DNA from 3 places in the Cupriavidus sp. GW821-FHT02F09 genome. Region 3 is predicted to be linked to each of the others. Evidence: predicted binding sites of a transcription regulator. Region 3 holds the regulator's gene; each other region holds the start of a gene.
The links. Region 3 encodes sigma-54, which starts transcription at its own class of promoters, with help from an activator protein. Its sites were predicted from a motif close to TGGCANGNAANCTGCTTT; they were not measured.
Positions count from the first base shown of each region.

Region 1: the regulator sigma-54 is predicted to act here: its motif matches at 3,087-3,104, upstream of AC07XB_RS28200 (pilin).
Region 2: the regulator sigma-54 is predicted to act here: its motif matches at 3,080-3,097, upstream of pqqA (pyrroloquinoline quinone precursor peptide PqqA).

Region 1 covers NZ_JBWKVH010000033.1:51,463-57,282, forward strand. The annotation lists gene sucC (ADP-forming succinate--CoA ligase subunit beta) at 1-822, shown strand, start outside; gene sucD (succinate--CoA ligase subunit alpha) at 904-1,785, shown strand; gene AC07XB_RS28195 (TerC family protein) at 2,092-2,787, shown strand; gene AC07XB_RS28200 (pilin) at 3,193-3,642, shown strand; gene AC07XB_RS28205 (Wzy polymerase domain-containing protein) at 3,747-5,618, shown strand; gene AC07XB_RS28210 (hypothetical protein) at 5,645-5,820, opposite strand, start outside.
Region 2 covers NZ_JBWKVH010000024.1:54,619-60,438, forward strand. The annotation lists gene pqqE (pyrroloquinoline quinone biosynthesis protein PqqE) at 1-1,006, opposite strand, end outside; gene pqqD (pyrroloquinoline quinone biosynthesis peptide chaperone PqqD) at 978-1,259, opposite strand; gene pqqC (pyrroloquinoline-quinone synthase PqqC) at 1,256-1,954, opposite strand; gene pqqB (pyrroloquinoline quinone biosynthesis protein PqqB) at 1,978-2,892, opposite strand; gene pqqA (pyrroloquinoline quinone precursor peptide PqqA) at 2,973-3,047, opposite strand; gene AC07XB_RS24045 (TonB-dependent receptor) at 3,353-5,820, opposite strand, start outside.
Region 3 covers NZ_JBWKVH010000008.1:102,572-108,391, reverse strand. The annotation lists gene lptC (LPS export ABC transporter periplasmic protein LptC) at 1-159, shown strand, start outside; gene lptA (lipopolysaccharide transport periplasmic protein LptA) at 214-858, shown strand; gene lptB (LPS export ABC transporter ATP-binding protein) at 905-1,690, shown strand; gene AC07XB_RS12085 (RNA polymerase factor sigma-54) at 1,827-3,302, shown strand; gene hpf (ribosome hibernation-promoting factor, HPF/YfiA family) at 3,352-3,702, shown strand; gene ptsN (PTS IIA-like nitrogen regulatory protein PtsN) at 4,086-4,541, shown strand; gene hprK (HPr(Ser) kinase/phosphatase) at 4,577-5,548, shown strand; gene AC07XB_RS12065 (PsiF family protein) at 5,737-5,820, shown strand, end outside.

The DNA.
Region 1 (5,820 bases), on a different contig from region 3:
CGCGTTTCGCAAAAGGTCGCCCTGATGGCCTCCAGCGAAGGCGGCATGGACATCGAAGAAGTCGCTGCCCACAGCCCGGAAAAGATCCACACGCTGATCATCGATCCGTCGGCCGGCCTGCTCGACGCGGACGCTGACGACATCGCCCGCAAGATCGGCGTGCCCGACGCAAGCGTGGCGCAAGCCCGCCAAGCCCTGCAAGGCCTGTACAAGGCATTCTGGGACACCGACGCCTCGCTGGCTGAAATCAACCCGCTGATCCTGACCGGCGACGGCAAGGTGATCGCGCTCGACGCCAAGTTCAACTTCGACTCCAACGCCCTGTTCCGCCACCCGGAAATCGTCGCTTACCGCGACCTGGACGAAGAAGATCCGGCTGAAATCGAAGCCTCGAAGTTCGACCTGGCCTACATCTCGCTGGACGGCAACATCGGCTGCCTGGTGAACGGCGCTGGCCTGGCCATGGCCACCATGGACACCATCAAGCTGTTCGGCGGCGAGCCGGCCAACTTCCTGGACGTGGGCGGCGGTGCCACCACCGAGAAGGTGACCGAAGCCTTCAAGCTGATGCTGAAGAACCCGAACCTGAAGGCCATCCTGGTCAACATCTTCGGCGGCATCATGCGTTGCGACGTGATCGCCGAAGGCGTGATCGCTGCATCCAAGGCCGTGTCGCTGTCCGTGCCGCTGGTCGTGCGCATGAAGGGCACCAACGAAGAGATCGGCAAGAAGATGCTGGCCGACTCGGGCCTGCCCATCATCGCCGCCGATACCATGGAAGAAGCTGCCCAGAAGGTCGTGGCTGCTGCCGCGGGCAAGTAAGCCAGACGCGAACACGAACGCCAGCAGCGCGCCGGGGCCAGGCCTTCGCGCGCTGCTTTGAGCCAAGCAAAGGATTACAGCATGTCGATTCTGATTAATAAAGACACCAAGGTCATCACCCAGGGCATCACCGGCAAGACCGGCCAGTTCCACACCCGTGGCTGCCGCGACTATGCCAACGGCAAGAACTGCTTCGTTGCCGGCGTGAACCCGAAGAAAGCGGGCGAAGACTTCGAAGGCATTCCCATCTACGCAAGCGTCAAGGATGCCAAGGCATCGACCGGCGCCACCGTGTCCGTGATCTACGTGCCGCCCGCAGGCGCCGCTGCCGCCATCTGGGAAGCCGTTGACGCTGACCTGGACCTGGTGGTCTGCATCACCGAAGGCATCCCCGTGCGCGACATGATGGAGCTCAAGGACAAGATGGCCAAGGGCAACAAGAAGACCCTGTTGCTGGGACCGAACTGCCCGGGCCTGATCACGCCTGACGAGATCAAGATCGGCATCATGCCGGGCCACATCCACCGCAAGGGCCGCATCGGCGTGGTGTCGCGCTCGGGCACGCTGACCTATGAAGCAGTCGGTCAGCTGACCGCGCTGGGCATGGGCCAGTCGTCGGCAGTCGGCATTGGTGGCGACCCCATCAACGGCCTGAAGCACATCGACATCATGAAGATGTTCAACGACGATCCCGAAACGGACGCCGTGGTCATGATCGGCGAAATCGGTGGTCCGGACGAAGCCAACGCGGCTTACTGGATCAAGGAAAACATGAAGAAGCCGGTGGTTGGCTTCATCGCTGGCGTGACCGCGCCTCCGGGCAAGCGCATGGGCCACGCCGGCGCGCTGATCTCGGGCGGTGCCGACACGGCGCAAGCCAAGCTGGAAATCATGGAAGCCTGCGGTATCAAGGTCACCAAGAACCCGTCGGAAATGGCTCGCCTGCTCAAGTCGATCCTGTAAATACCGATCTGCAGCCTCCCGCCTCCGGGCGGGAAAGCTTGCCGGAGCCGGAGCGCTCGCGTGACTGCGACCGCACACCGGCTCTCCATGCCCCCGCCTCCGTGCGGGGGCATGTCATTCTGGAGTACCGTTACCTAGGGTATCTCCCAAGGTGCGCGACATGCCGATTGAAACCGAATCGAAAGCTTGATACGGTAAATCTTCATGTCTGAAGACTCAGACATCCGAAATTCCGCATGCGGCACAGTTGTTGGTGATGCAATGTGGCGTTCGAATCATAATTTAAGAAACTCGAGGAGCTTTACCGTGGAACTGCTGTCCTCCACCGCTTTCTGGATTGCGTTGGGATCCATCATCCTGACCAACATCGTGCTATCCGGCGACAACGCCGTGGTGATCGCGCTGGCCTCCCGCAACCTCCCGCCCGCCCAGCAGAAGAAGGCCATCTTCTGGGGCAGCGCCGCCGCCATCATCATGCGGGTGGTGCTCACGGTAGCCGCGGTCAAGCTGCTGAGCCTGCCGTACCTGAAGATCGTCGGCGCCATCCTGCTGGTCTACATCGGCGTGCAACTGCTCACCGGCGATGACGACGAAGAAGGCCACTCGGCCAAGGACAACATCTGGGCCGCGATCCGCACCATCCTGATCGCCGACCTGGTGATGTCGCTCGACAACGTGGTGGCCGTGGCCGCCGCAGCGCAGAAGGGGCCGGAAGGCAGCCAGCTGATGCTGCTGATCCTGGGCCTGGGCCTGTCGATCCCCCTGATCGTGTTCGGCAGCACCATCTTGCTCAAGGTCATGGACCGCTTCCCCATCATCATCGTGCTGGGCGCCGCGCTGCTGGGCTACCTGGCCGGTGAAATGCTGGTCAGCGACCCGGTGGACGCCGCGTGGTTCGAGATGCACGTGCCGCATGCTCACCTGGTGTTCGGCGTGATCGGCGCCGCGCTGGTGGTGGTGGTTGGCAAGCTGCTGAGCAGGCGAGCGCCACAGACGGCCTGATGGGCTGTGACCCGTCCTGGGACGGGTTTGTAGATGAGGTGGTGCCCCGTTCGTTGGGGCACTGCCGGACAGACGGGTGGCCCGGGAGCCGCCCGTTTTGTTTTTGGGCCGTAGCGCAGGCCACTTAGCGGATTCGGCGGTGATTTCAGTGCGGTTTCAGACTGACTTAAGCCAAAACGTAGGCTTACTGACCCGCCGCGTCATACTTAGTGACAAAATTTGCGCGGGATCAACACCCGGAAGGGCCTGAAGTGGCGAAAATTGTCACTCGCCGACGAGACATCAAGACTTGGCGGCGCTGGCACGCTAAGTGCTAAGAACGTACAGCATCACATGAAACAAGATGTTTCGATTTGTATCCAAAATTCCTTCGAGGGGTCAATCATGCAACAACGGGTTCAACAAATGAAAAAACTGGGCCGCCGAGCTCAGAAGGGCTTCACGCTGATCGAACTGATGATCGTGGTTGCTATTATCGGTATCTTGGCGGCGATTGCTATTCCCCAATATCAAGACTACGTGACGCGTAGCAAGTGGACGGAAGTGTACACAAACGTGCAGCCTCTGAAGCAGGCGATCGCTGAATGCAGTCAAACAAACAGCGGTGTGATTGCGGCTAAGTGCGACACTCTTGCACTTCTGACGGCTGCAACTGGCTACGCAGCACTTCCGGCTCCTACGAACGCTACCGTGTCTATCACGGCGGGAACTGGCGCAATTGTGATGACAGGTAAGGCAGCCTTGGCTGGCTGTGAAGTCACTTATACTCCGGATCTCACTAACTCAAACGTAATCGCGTGGCCTGCTACTGACACGGGCGCGACTGTTTGCAGCAAGTCTAAGACTGGCGTCTAAATTTAACACTGCCCTACACGAAAGCGCCTTCGGGCGCTTTTTTTTTTCCCACTCCCCAAGCTATCATCCGCCTTCTGCCCACAAGGCATAACAAGGCACCCCACATGCTGCCCTCCCGGTCAGCCATCCCTCTCAGCTTCCTCGCCGTAGCGGTCACGCTACCGCTGCTGGTCTCCCGGCACACGCTCCCCCTCGCCACCTTCTATGGCGAATGGACTTCGGCATTGCTGTTTGCGCTCGCCGTCATCGTGCTAGGCGCCTCGGTGCAGCGGCAAGGCAGGGGCACGGCCTACCAGGCGGCTGCCGCCCAGTTCCCCTGGATCATTCTCTTTCCCCTCTGGCTGATTGCCACGGGCATCACGCAAACGCTGACCGGCATGGCCGATGTGTCGGGCAGCCGGTTGCTGACTGAGCTCTCGCTGGCGCTGGGCGCCGCGGTGATGTGGGCTGCCTGGCGCCAGGGCCGTGCCGCGTCGTCCGTGGAGCGGCAGGCGATGGTGGATGTGCTGGCCATCGCCTGGCTGGTGGCCGGGTTGCTGGGCACGCTGGCGCAATGGGTGCAGGTGTTTGGCCTGGAGCCGGACACGCTGGGGATGGTGTCCACTTACTTTTACGACGATAACCGCCGTCTGTGGGGCAACCTGAACCAGCCGAACCACCAGGCTACGGTGCAAGGTATCGCGCTGGCGGCGGCTGTCTGGCTGGCGGCGCGCGGGTGGTTGCGGGTGCCGGCCTGGCTGGCGGCGGCGGTGCTGTTGGTGAGCGGGATCGTGCTGTCCGGCTCGCGCACGGGTGTGTTGCATGTGGGGCTGGCCGCGGTTTATGCGCTGGTGGCTGCCTGGATGGCGCGGGGCGGGGCGGCGTTTGGCGGTCCGGGCGACCCGGGCGGGTTCGCAGGCAGCATGCAGCGCGCCGGCCACGCCGGGCGCAACCCCATGCGGCGTCCCGCCGGGCTGGCGTTTGCCGCGGTGGCCATGGTGGTTTTGCTGCTGGTCTTGCAGCCGGCGATCAAGAGCGCTGGACAGGCGATGGACTGGCGCCTCTTCGATACCGTGGCGCAGATGCAGGGGGGCGATCAGCTCTCGTGGCGCGCCGCGATGTGGACGCACGCGTGGGCGATGTTCCGCGCCCACCCATGGCTTGGGGTGGGATGGGGTGAGTATGGCTGGGCGCAGTTCCAGCAGCTCGCGCAGGTGGGCGTGAAAGTCGAGATGTCGCTGCATGCGCACAATGCCGTGCTGGATATGCTGGCCAAGATGGGCGTGATCGGCGCGGCGGGCGTGTTCCTGAGCCTGCTGGCGTGGCTATGGCGCGTGGCGCGCCAGCGCTTGTGGCGCGGGGATGCGCGCGAGCGCGCGCAGACGGGGCTGGTGCTGACCTGGCTGGCGATGCTATGCGCGCATTCGATGCTGGAGTACCCGCTGCACTACTTGTATTTTGTGTTGCCGTTCTGCTTCATGCTGGGCTGGCTGGAGCCATCGGGGTTCGGCCGCCTGCGCGTGCCGCGCGGGTTTGCCGTGCTGGCGGGCCTGGCATTCGCCGGCGTGGCGGCAGCCATCCTGACGACCATGTGGCAGGACTACCGCCGTGCGGAGGCGCGCGAGTACGCCCGTGCCGAGCGCCGGGCCGCATTGCCGATGCCGAACTTCTGGTTCCGGCAGGCTGCCGCGTCGGACGCGATCGAGGAGGCCAGGATCACGCCGGAGAACGCCGCGCAGTTGCTTGGCGCCCATATCGCCGCGGTGCACCTGTTGCCGACCCCGACGCTGATCTCGCGCACCGCCTGGCTGATGGCGCTGACCGGCGACCCGGTGCAGGCCCGGGCGTGGCTGGAGCGCCTGCGCTTTTACTTTGCGGGGGATGAGGCTAACCAGTTCGCGGAACTTGCCCGCGCCTGCGCCGAAGTCGACGCGGCGGCGCGGCCGCGGGATTTCTGCGACTGGGTGCAGCTGCGCGCTAAACGCAAACCGGGGTGAGCCTTCCTAAGCTGCGCCGCGCCAGCTTATTGCGGGGCGTAGCCCGGGGGCGGCGGAGGCGGATAGTAATACGTTGGCGCAGCAGCCGGACGCGGGGCCGAGGCCATGCGCCCGTAGACCGGCACCCGGTTGCCGCTTGCGTACATGCATTGCACATACGCAGCGTCGTACTGGCGCTGGCTGCCATAGCCGGCATATTGGG
Region 2 (5,820 bases), on a different contig from region 3:
CGCCGGTTAGCAGCCAGGCTTGGCAGCGGCAGCCGCCGAGATCGATTTCCTTTTCGTCGCATGAGCGGCACGGCTCGGGCATCCATGCCGTGCCGCGAAAGCGCTGGAAGGCATCGCTGTGGTACCAGATATCGCGCAGCGATTGCGTGCGCACGTTGGGCAGGACGAGGCCGGGCAGCATGCGCGCGGCGTGGCAGGGCAGGGCGGCGCCGTCGGGCGCAATTCCGAGAAACACCGAGCCCCAGCCATTCATGCATTTCTTGGGCCGCTTCTCGAAATAGTCCGGCACCACGAACAGGATGCGGCAGCGCTTGCCGATCCTGGCGCGGTAGGACTCCACCACCGACTCGGCCTCGCGCAACTGCTCCTCGGTCGGCATCAGGGCCAGCCGGTTCTCCCATGCCCAGCCGTAGTACTGCGTATTGGTCAGCTCCAGGTATTCGGCGCCCATCTCCAGCGCCATCTCGATGATGGTGCCGACATGGGCCAGGTTGTGCCGGTGCAGCACGCAGTTGAGCACCATCGGGTAGCCGTGCGCCTTGATCAGCTTCGCCACCCGTTGCTTCAGGTCGAAGGTGCGGGTGCTCGACAGGAAGTCGTTCATCTCCCGCGTGGAGTCTTGGAACGAGAGCTGGACATGGTCAAGCCCCGCCACGCGCAGCGCGCCCAGGCGCGCATCGGTCAGGCCCACGCCGGAGGTGATCAGGTTGGTGTAGAAGCCCAGTTGCCGGGCATGGCCCACCAGGTCTTCGAGGTCGTCGCGCAGCAGCGGCTCGCCTCCGGAAAAACCAAGCTGGGCGGCGCCGAGCGCGCGCGCTTCCTCCAGCACCCGGCGCCACTTCGCCGTGTCCAGTTCCTGCCCATGGCGCACGTAGTCGACCGGGTTGTAGCAAAAGGCGCAGTGCAGCGGGCAGCGATAGGTCAGCTCCGCCAGCAGCCACAGAGGCGGACCCACCGTGGTGGCGGGTCCGCCCGGCTCAGACGAGCCAGCCGCGTTCGCAGGCATGTTTGACAAAGGTGTGTACCTCGGTGGCAATGCCCTGCACGCCGAAGGACGTCTGGAGTTCGTCGATCAGCATGTCGAGCGTATGGGCGCCGTCACAGCGCTGCAGGATGGCGGCCGCGCTGTCGTTCAGCTTGACCATGCCTTCAGGATAGAGCAGCACCCAGGCTTTCTGGGCCTCTTCCCACTGCAGGCGGTAGAGCGGGTCCAGCCGCGGGGTGGCGGCAACGGTGTCGGGCTTGGCGGGGGAGTTCATATGGGATACGCCTTTTCGATGGCGTCCAGCATCGACCACAGGATGTCGAGCTTGAACTGCAGGATTTCCGTGGCGCGCTGCTGTTCGGTCGGCGTGCGGAAATAGTCCAGCGTGACGCGCAGGCCATGGTCGACATCGCGCTGCGCCAGCGGGATGCGCGAACGGAAATAGCTGAGTCCCTCGGCTTCGATCCACGGGTAATGCTGCGGCCAGCCGGCCAGCCGTTCCTTGTGGATGGCGGGCGCGAACATCTCGGTGAGCGATGAGCACACCGCTTCCTGCCACGGCGCGCGCCGCGCGAAATTGACGTAGGCGTCCACCGCGAAGCGCACCCCGGGCAGCACCAGCTGTTGGGACCACAGCGCCTCGCGCGTCAGCCCCACGGCTTCGCCTAGGCGGCTCCAGGCTTCGATGCCGCCGGGCTCGGTGGCGGTGCCATCGTGGTCGAGGATGCGTATCACCCACTCGCGCCGCGTTTCGCGCTCGGGGCAATTCGAGAGGATGGCGGCATCCTTGAGCGGGATATTGATCTGGTAGTAGAAGCGGTTGGCTACCCAGCCCTGGATCTGTTCGCGTGAGCATTGGCCGCTCGCCATGCGCCGGTTGAAGGGGTGATGGATGTGGTAGCGCGATTCCAGCGCGCGCAACCGCGCTTCGAAGGCCGTGCGCTCGGCGTCGGGGATCGCTTGCGGGATGGGTTGGGGGTGTGGTGCGGGCGTCACAGGGCGATCTCCATGCCGTCATAGGCCACCTCGATCCCGTGCGCGGCCAGTTCGCGGCGTGCCGGCGAGTCCTCTACCAGGATCGGGTTGGTATTGTTGATATGAATCAGGATCTTGCGTGCCGCCGGCGCTTCGTCCAGCGCGGCAATCATGCCGAGCGGGCCGGACTGCGCCAGGTGGCCCATATCGCGGGCCAGCTTGGACGACAGGCCGAGCCGCCGCATTTCATCGTCGGTCCAGAAAGTGCCGTCGACCAGGATCACATCGGCCTGGGCGAGTTCCGCGCGCACGTGCGGCTCGATGCTGCCCAGCCCGGGCGCGTAGAACACGCGCTTGCCGCCGGCGCTGACGATGCGCAGGCCGATATTGTCGCCACGCTGCGGCGCAGCGCGGTTGGGGGAGTAGGGCGGCGGTTTGCTGTCCAGGGCGATCGCATGCAAGGTGAGCCCCGCGAGCGGCGGCACGGTGAAGGGGCGTGCGTCCAGGGGCAGCGGATGGGTTTCCAGGGTGCAGTAGTGGGACAGGATGCGGGACAGCGGAAAACCTTCGCTCAGGTCCTGCAGCACCGGGGCCGTGGCATAGACCGGCAGCGCGCTGCGGTGCTCGCGCAGCATCAGCAGGCCGGTGACATGGTCGATCTGCGCGTCCATCAGCAAGACGGCGGCGATTCCGGTGTCGCGCGCCGCGCGGGCCGGCTGCAGCGCCGGGGTGGCGCGGATCTGCGCAAGGATGTCGGGCGAGGCGTTGACCAGCAACCATTGCACGCCGTCCTCGGATAGCGCGATCGAAGATTGCGTACGTGCGGTGGCGGCAATGGTGCCGCGACGCAGCCCGTCGCAGTTGAAGCAGTTGCAGTTCCATTGGGGAAAGCCGCCGCCGGCAGCCGATCCCAGTACCCGAAGTGTCGTCATGGCCTGGTGTTTGTCCAGTCAGGGCCAAGAAAAAAGCCCGCCGGCCGGCGGGCTTTCCCGGATTCCAGCCGTCCGCCGGATCAGCGGTTGGCAATGTACATGGTGATCTCGAATCCGTACCGCATATCGATGTATGCGGGAGTGGTCCAGGTCATTGGCGGCTCCTTTCAGGATGGGGTAGGCAAGTACAGCATAGTCCATGCGAAGCTAACGGCGAAGCTTGCTTGCCGTCGGCATCGGTGTCGCAACAAGCATGCCCGGCCGCCGCCGTCGACCGTTGGGCGAAGCCAATTGCCGTGCAGCCTCTTGCCTGGTTCCGTCTAGCAGGCCAGGCGGGCATCATGCTGCTTCGCAGCATTACATGACGCCCCGCCTGAGGCTCTCGGTAAGTGCTCGCGGGCGTGGACAAAGTGTCACGCCATTGCCACAGCGCGGGCCAGATGTGCAACAGGCTGCCTGCCTACATCCGGTACACAACCCCGACCCAGGCGCTGCGCGGTGCGCCCGGCGCGACGAACAGCGCGCTGGCATTGTCCTCCGGCGTTACGTGCGGGCGCAGCAGGTTGCCGTTGGGGAACAGGTCGTTGGAGATCTGGCCATAGGTCTCGTAGCGGCGGTCGAACAGGTTGGCCACGCGCGCGTAGACCTCGAAGTGCTTGTTCACGCGGTAGGACGCCCGCAGGTTCACCGTGGCGTACCCGGGCGTGCTCCAGTCCGCGTACTTTGGCGCCTTGCCGGGCTGCGGGTCGGCGCGCAGGCCGTCTTCATTGCCGTTGGTCACGCTGCTGGACACGCCAACCAGGTCGGCGCCCAGGGTCAGGCCGGCCAGCGCCTGCCAGTCCACGCCCAGCTTGATGGTGTGCCGCGGCAGGCCGGCCCTGCGCATGCCCGGCTTGACGTCGATGGTGCGCTCTCCCACCGCGAGCTGCCCGTTGGCCTGGTAGGTGGCCTCCAGATAGCTGTAGCCGAGGCGCAGCGTGAAGTCGCCCAGGCGCTGCCGCGCGGAGAGGTCGAAGCCCTGGTTGCGGGTACGGTCGAAGTTGGCGAAGTAGCCCTGCTGGGTGTTGGGCGCGCGCAGGAACAGGATGTCGTCGTGGTTATCAATGCGGTAGAACGAGCCGGACACCTCGGTGTCCTTGGAGGGACGCCAGCGCGCGCCCGCCTCGTAGGAGTGCGACACGACCTGCTTGAGGTAGGGGTCGGCCTGCAGGCCGGCGGGCAGGCGGCAGGGCTGGGCCGGATCGGCGCAACCCAGTTCCAGCACCGTCGGCACCCGGTTGTTTTGGGCGTAGCCGCCGAACACCGAGACGCCGCCGCCCAGCTTCTGGGTCAGGCCCAGCGCGGGATTGAGCCGACGGTAGGTGAAGCTCTCCTGCGGCTGTTCGGTGCCGTCGCTGTTGCGCAGCGTATTGCTCACGGTGACGTGGTTCCACCTGGCCGAGGCGGTGAGGAAGGTGCTGGCCGTCAAGGACCAGGTATCGGACAGGTACAGGCCGACCGCGCGCGAGGTTCCGCTGACGCCGGAGAACAGCTCGTTCGGTGCATTCGGGTCGGCGACCACGCCGCGATCGTCGGTGAAGGTGGCGAGCTGCTCGTACTGCGAATAGGTCAGGCGGCTACGGTCGAAGGTCAGCCCGGCGTTGAGCAGGTGGTGCTCGGTTTCCTTGGCGGCGCTGAGCGCCACGCCGATGGATTGCTGCCACATATGCGTGGTGTTGAGCACGGCCGGGTCCAGCGCGGCGCCTTCGGCCCGGGTGAAGCCGCAGCGGGACTTGCGCGGGCTGCCGTCGGCGTTGAAGCCGTCTTCGCAGTCTTCCGTGTAAGCGTCGTAGTCCGGGTTGATGTCGCCGTTGGTGGTGTCGCGACGGCTGGTGCGAACGTAGGCGAGCATCGCGGCGCTGGTCTTGTCGTCGAACCAGTGGCGGCCGTTGAGGGCGACCTGGGTGACCTGGTTGCGGGTCTTGTCCGGGTAGGTGTACGCCGCGGCGCGGTTGCTTTCATACAGGCCGGGCAGCAGGGCATTGCCGCTCGCGCGGTAGCTCGGCACCAGGCCGTTGCCGATCAGGGTGCTGCGCCCGTGCAGCAGGGACACGTCCCAGCTGGTGGTGTCGCTGGCATGCCCGGCCTTGACGAACAGGTTGCCGAGCCGGCCCTCGGAATGATCGCGCCAGCCCTGTTCCTGGAACAGGGTGCCGGCGGCGAAGGCGTGCCAGCCACTGTCGCTGCGGATGCCGCCCGACAGGTCGGCGCGCTTGCGGTTGCCGCTGCCGTAGGACAGGTCGGCGGTGAAGCCGGGCGAAGTCAGGCCGGAGCGGGTGGTCATGGCGAGCGCGCCGCCGAGCGTGTTGAGGCCGTAGGCAGGGTTGGCGCTGGAGACCAGCAAGACGCTCTCCAGCGCGGCCTCGGGAATCATGTCCCAGCTCACCACGTCGCCGAAGGGTTCGTTGACGCGGATGCCGTCCAGGTAGATCGACAAGCCTTGCGACGCGCCCGGGATCGGTGAGGCGCGAAAGCCGTGGTAGGTGAGGTCGGACTGGAAGGGGCTGCCCTGGATGTCGTTGACGTTGACACCGGTGAAGTAGCGCGCCAGGTATTCGGCGAGCGTGCCGGCGCGCTTGCCGTTCAGGTCGTCGCCGCTGACCGCCTGCACCGTGTACGGCACCAGATCGCGGTCCACGCCGATGCCGGGCAGCGGAGCGGTTGCCACGATCTGGACTTCCGGCAGCATGGCACCATCCGCGGTATTGCCGGTGTGCCCCGGCGTGACAGTCTGTACCGGAATCGGCAATGTATCTCGCGGCGCGGCCAGGCCGGGCAGTGGTGCGGTGCTCGCCGCCACCACCGCCGGCGCTGCAGGCACGAAACTCGCTGAGAGGGTGTGGTCCGGCTGGGCCGATGCCGCGCCTGCCGCGAGCGGGAGGCATAGCC
Region 3 (5,820 bases):
ATCGTCAAGACCGACAAGGCTGTCAAGCTGACCCGCGGCCCGTCGGTGATGACCGCCAACGGCCTGGTCTTCAACAATGTCACTCGCGAAGTACAATTGCTGGGTAACGTACGCGGCACCATCATCACGGGGCCGCCGCCGGCGAGTCCCACGAAGTAGCCCCGAAGCCGCCCGCGGGCACCAACCGCCCGCGTCAACCGCCATCACGCCAACATGAATCCATTCCCGACGACTTCGTCCTGTCTGCGCCGCAGCACGGCCGCTTTGCTGACGCTGGCCGCCGTCCTGGGCCTCACGCTGGCCGCGCCCGCCAGCGCCGAAAAGGCCGACCGCGAAAAGCCGCTGGTCCTGGAGGCCGACAATGCCAGCTACGATGACGTCAAGCAGGTCTATGTACTGACTGGCAACGTGGTGCTGACCAAGGGCACCATGGTGCTCAAATCCGACGCAGCCGAAGTCCGTACCGATCCCGAGGGCTACCAGTACGCGGTCGCGACCTCCAAGGGCGGCAAGCAAGCCTATATCCGCCAGAAGCGCGACAACGTCGACGAGTACATCGATGGCTGGGGCGACCGCATCGAATATGACGGCAAGCAGGAGTTGTCCAAGCTGATCGGGCGCGCCCGCATGGCCCGCCTGGCCGGCGCCAAGCTGGTCGACGAGATCCGCGGCGCGGTGATCACCTATGACAGCCGCAACGAGTTCTACACGGCCAGCGGCGGCGCCGAGAACGCGACCGCGGGCAGCCCGTCGGGCCGCGTGCGCGCCGTGTTGTCGCCGCGCCAGGAGCAGCCCGCCAGCGGTGCCGCAGCCAATCCGCTGCCGCTCAAGCCGGCAGCTGCCCCCGTCAACCCCTGACCTGACGCCGCCACGTCCCTGATCCACGGATTCTGACTTCACCTTCATGACCGCTACCCAAACCGCACCGTCCCAGCCCGCCACCCTGAAGGACAGCAGCACGCTGGTCGTGCGCCACCTGAAGAAGCGCTACGGCTCGCGCACCGTGGTCAAGGACGTGTCGCTCGACGTGAAGAGCGGCGAGGTGGTCGGCTTGCTGGGCCCCAACGGCGCGGGCAAGACCACGTCGTTCTACATGATCGTGGGGCTGGTGGCGCTGGACGAGGGCGATATCGTGCTCGACGACAAGCACATCAGCGGCCTGGCCATCCATGAGCGAGCGCGCATGGGCCTGTCCTACCTGCCGCAGGAAGCCTCCGTGTTCCGCAAGCTCAATGTGCAGGAGAACATCCGCGCAGTGCTGGAGCTGCAGCTCAACGATGGCAAACCCCTGGGCAAGGCCGAGATCGAGCGCCGGCTGGACACCCTGCTGGATGACCTGCAGATTGCCCACCTGCGCGACAACCCGGCGCTGTCGCTGTCCGGCGGCGAGCGCCGCCGCGTGGAAATCGCCCGCGCGCTGGCCTCCGCGCCGCGCTTCATCCTGCTCGACGAGCCCTTCGCCGGCGTCGACCCGATCGCGGTTGGCGAAATCCAGCGCATCGTCAGCTTCCTCAAGGCACGCAATATCGGCGTGCTGATCACCGACCACAACGTGCGCGAGACGCTAGGCATCTGCGACCACGCCTACATCATCAGCGAAGGCGCGGTGCTGGCGTCCGGGCAGCCTGAGGACATCATCGCCAACGAGTCGGTGCGCAAGGTCTACCTGGGCGAGAACTTCCGCATGTAAGGGCGCGCGGCGCCTGCCGCGCATCGCCCCCCCGGGCGGCTTCGGTGTCGCCTTTTATCCTTCAAACGATCATAGCGACACCAGCGATAGCAATTTCCGTTCCATCAGTACGGAAGTTGGGCATAAAATAGGTCGCATGAAACCGTCGCTACAGCTCCGCCTCTCGCAGCATCTCGCGCTTACGCCGCAACTCCAGCAGTCGATCCGGCTGCTGCAACTGTCCACGCTTGAACTGCAGCAGGAAGTGGAACAGGCGCTGACCGAGAACCCCTTGCTCGAGCGTGAGAACGACTGGCTGGACAGCCCGTTGCGCGTGTCCTCGGACGGCTCGGTGAACCTGCAGAGCGCGCCCGCGCCAGCGCCCGCCGATGGCCAGGGCACCAGCGAAAACCGTCCCGATGGCGCCCCCGAAGCCGACGACAGCTACTCCGACAGCAATGAGGATTACGGCAGCGACTGGAGCCTGGACGACTTCGCCCGCCGCCCGCAAGGCGAAGACGACGAAAAAACCCCGATGCAGCTGCGCGACGCCGAGCCCACGCTGCGTGAACACCTCATGGAACAGCTGGCGCCGCTCAAGATTTCCCTGCGCGACAAAGGGCTGGCTATCTTCCTGGTCGAGTCCCTGGACGATGACGGCTACCTGAGCACCACGCTCGAGGAAATCTGCAGCGAGCTGCCGGAGGAGCTCGAGTTCGAGGTCGACGAGATCCAGGCTGTGCTCACGCTGCTGCAGAGCTTCGATCCGCCGGGCGTCGGGGCACGCAACGCCGCCGAGTGCCTGGCGCTGCAATTGCGCAGGCTCAAGCATCCGCAGCGCGAACTGGCGCTGAGCATCGTCACCAACCACCTCGAGCTGCTGGCGGTGCGCGATTACACGCGCCTTAAAAAGGCGCTGCAAGTGGACGAACCGGAACTCAAGGCCGCACATGAACTGATCCGCTCGCTCGCGCCCTATCCTGGCCATGCCTACAGCCGGCCAGAAGCGGACTTCGTGGTGCCTGATGTTTTTGTTCGAAAGTTGAGCGGCGGATGGATCGCCCACCTCAACCCGGATGTGATGCCGCGGCTACGCATCAACGACATGTACGCGCAGATTTTGCGCGGTGCAAAAGGCGATGCAGGCGCGGCCGGACTGCAGCAAAAGCTGCAGGAAGCACGCTGGTTGATCAAGAATATCCAGCAAAGGTTCGACACGATATTGCGCGTCGCACAAGCCATTGTCGAACGTCAAAAGAACTTCTTCACCCACGGTGAAATTGCGATGCGCCCCTTGGTTTTGCGGGAGATTGCCGATACACTGGGTTTACACGAGTCCACCATCTCTCGGGTGACTACCAATAAATACATGGCAACGCCGATGGGGACTTTCGAGCTGAAGTATTTTTTTGGCTCTCACGTATCCACAGAAACCGGCGGCGCGGCCTCATCAACGGCAATCCGTGCGTTGATCAAGCAATTGATAGGAGCCGAAGACGCTAGGAACCCCTTGTCCGATAGCCGGATTGCCGAATTGCTCGGCGAGCAAGGCTTTGTGGTAGCACGGCGTACCGTTGCCAAATACCGCGAAGCGCTCAAGATTCCCGCGGTCAATCTCCGTAAGACTTTGTAGCCGAGCTGCATCGCCTGCCTGATGCAGCTCTTTCAGAAGGAGAAACGCTATGAACTTCAAGATCAGTGGACACCACTTGGACATCACGCCCCCTCTGCGTGAGTACGTGGAAACGAAACTGGAGCGTATCGTCAGGCATTTCGATCAAGTCATTGGCGTAAGTGTGCTGCTCTCTGTCGACAATACAAAAGAAAAGGACCGGCGGCAGTACGCGGAAATCAATCTACATCTCAAGGGCAAGGACATCTTTGTCGAAGCGCATCATGAAGACCTGTATGCCGCTATCGACGCACTGGTCGACAAGCTCGACCGGCAGGTGATTCGCCACAAGGATCGCGTGCAGAGCCACGACCGTGAAGCGGTCAAGTATCAGATGGCCGCATCGCAGATGCAGCAATGACCGTGCCTGGCGGCCCACATACCGGGCCGTCGGTGTCAGTCCCTTGAAAAATGGAATCAAGCCGCGCCCAGAGCGCGGCTTTTTCGTTGCAGCCTACCCGATCGGGCCACACAGGGGATTCCGCAACGCATATGTACCAGTGTATGCTGTGCAATACATGGTTGACCGGCCTAGCCATTCCGGTGCATGCAGCACCGCTTGAGCGCATCGGCTATTGCAATGCACAAAGCGGAAGCGGGCCTGCTCTATAATGGCCAGACGCCCGACACCGGCATGGGGGGACACCCGGTGGAAACCTCGGGCCTTGGTTTTTTACCTCTTTCCGCCCGGTGGGACGCCTCCTGGCCCCGGGCCTGCTTACTAGAAAACCCTGCGCATTCCACATGAATCGTTTGGCTAAATTGCTGCCACCCGGCAACATCAACCTCGACGTCAGCGTCACCAGCAAGAAGCGCGTGTTCGAACAGGCCGGGCTCCTCTTCGAGAACAACCATGGCGTAGCGCGCGCGACCGTGACCGACAACCTGTTCGCCCGCGAGTCGCTCGGGTCCACCGGCCTGGGCGCGGGGGTTGCGATCCCCCACGGCCGCATCAAGGGACTGAAGCAGCCACTGGCCGCCTTCATGCGCCTGGCTGAGCCGATCCCCTTCGAGTCGCCCGACGGCAAGCCGGTCGCGCTGCTGATCTTCCTGCTGGTGCCCGAACAGGCCACCCAGCAGCATCTGGAAATTCTCTCCGAGATCGCCCAGTTGCTGTCCGACCGCGAGATGCGCGAAGGACTGGCTACCCTGCCCACCCCCGACGACGTGCACCAGTTGCTGACGCAATGGCACCCTTGATCCGGCACTGAAAGCCCGTCCCTGAAAGCACCCGAATGGAACTCACTGGCGTCACCTCGCAGTCGATCTTCGACGACAACGCAGCCGATATCAAACTCTCCTGGGTAGCAGGACTGGAGGGCGCGGACCGGGCCTTCGATGTCGAGTTCGCGCGTGAAGCCACGTCCGCGGCCGATCTCGTCGGCCACTTGAACCTGATCCACCCGAACCGGATCCAGGTGCTGGGCAAGCCCGAAATCACGTATTACCAGCGCCTCGATGACGAGATGCGCAAGCGCCAGATGGGCGAGCTGATCCTGCTTGAGCCGCCGTTCCTGGTGATCGCCGACGGCATGGAGCCGCCGCCCGACCTGGAACTGCGCTGCACGCGCTCGTCCACACCGCTGTTCACCACGCCGGTGTCTTCGGCCGCGGTGATCGACCACCTGCGCCTCTATCTGTCGCGCATTTCCGCGCCGCGCGTGACCATGCACGGCGTATTCCTCGACATCCTCGGCATGGGTGTGCTGGTGATGGGCGAATCCGGCCTGGGCAAGAGCGAGCTCGGCCTGGAACTGATCTCGCGCGGACATGGGCTGGTCGCGGACGATGCCGTCGATTTCGTGCGCCTCGGGCCGGACTTCATCGAGGGCCGCTGCCCGCCGCTGCTGCAGAACCTGCTGGAAGTGCGCGGCCTGGGCCTGCTCGACATCAAGACCATCTTTGGCGAGACTGCGGTACGCCGCAAGATGAAGCTTAAGCTGGTGGTGCAACTGGTTCGCCGCAACGATGGCGAATTCGAGCGCCTGCCGCTGGACTCCCAGTATCTCGACGTGCTCGGCCTGCCCATCCACATGGTCAAGATCCAGGTGGCGGCCGGCCGAAATCTCGCCGTGCTGGTCGAGGCCGCCGTGCGCAACACCATCCTGCGCCTGCGCGGCATCGACACGCTGCGCGACTTCATGGACCGCCAGCGCGCCGCGATGCAGGCCGATGTCGCATCGCGGGGTCAGGGCCGGCTACTCTAGGTTTGGCGGGCCCACGCCATGCGACCACGACGGGGCCGTTTTCAATTGCTTACATCCGGCCGCGCTTCGATGGTCAACGCGATTGGGGCATAGGCCGTTTTGTGCAGTAATGGGCATTGGGCCCAGCCCCGAGTTGCCGAGCCGACAGGCCAGCAGCCATGAAGTCTTCCACAGCCAGGAGAGCAAGCATGAAAAAATTGATCGCGATGTGCGTGCTGGTAGCCCCGCTTTTTGCCACCGGCGCCTTCGCCCAGAATGCACCGGCCGCTGCA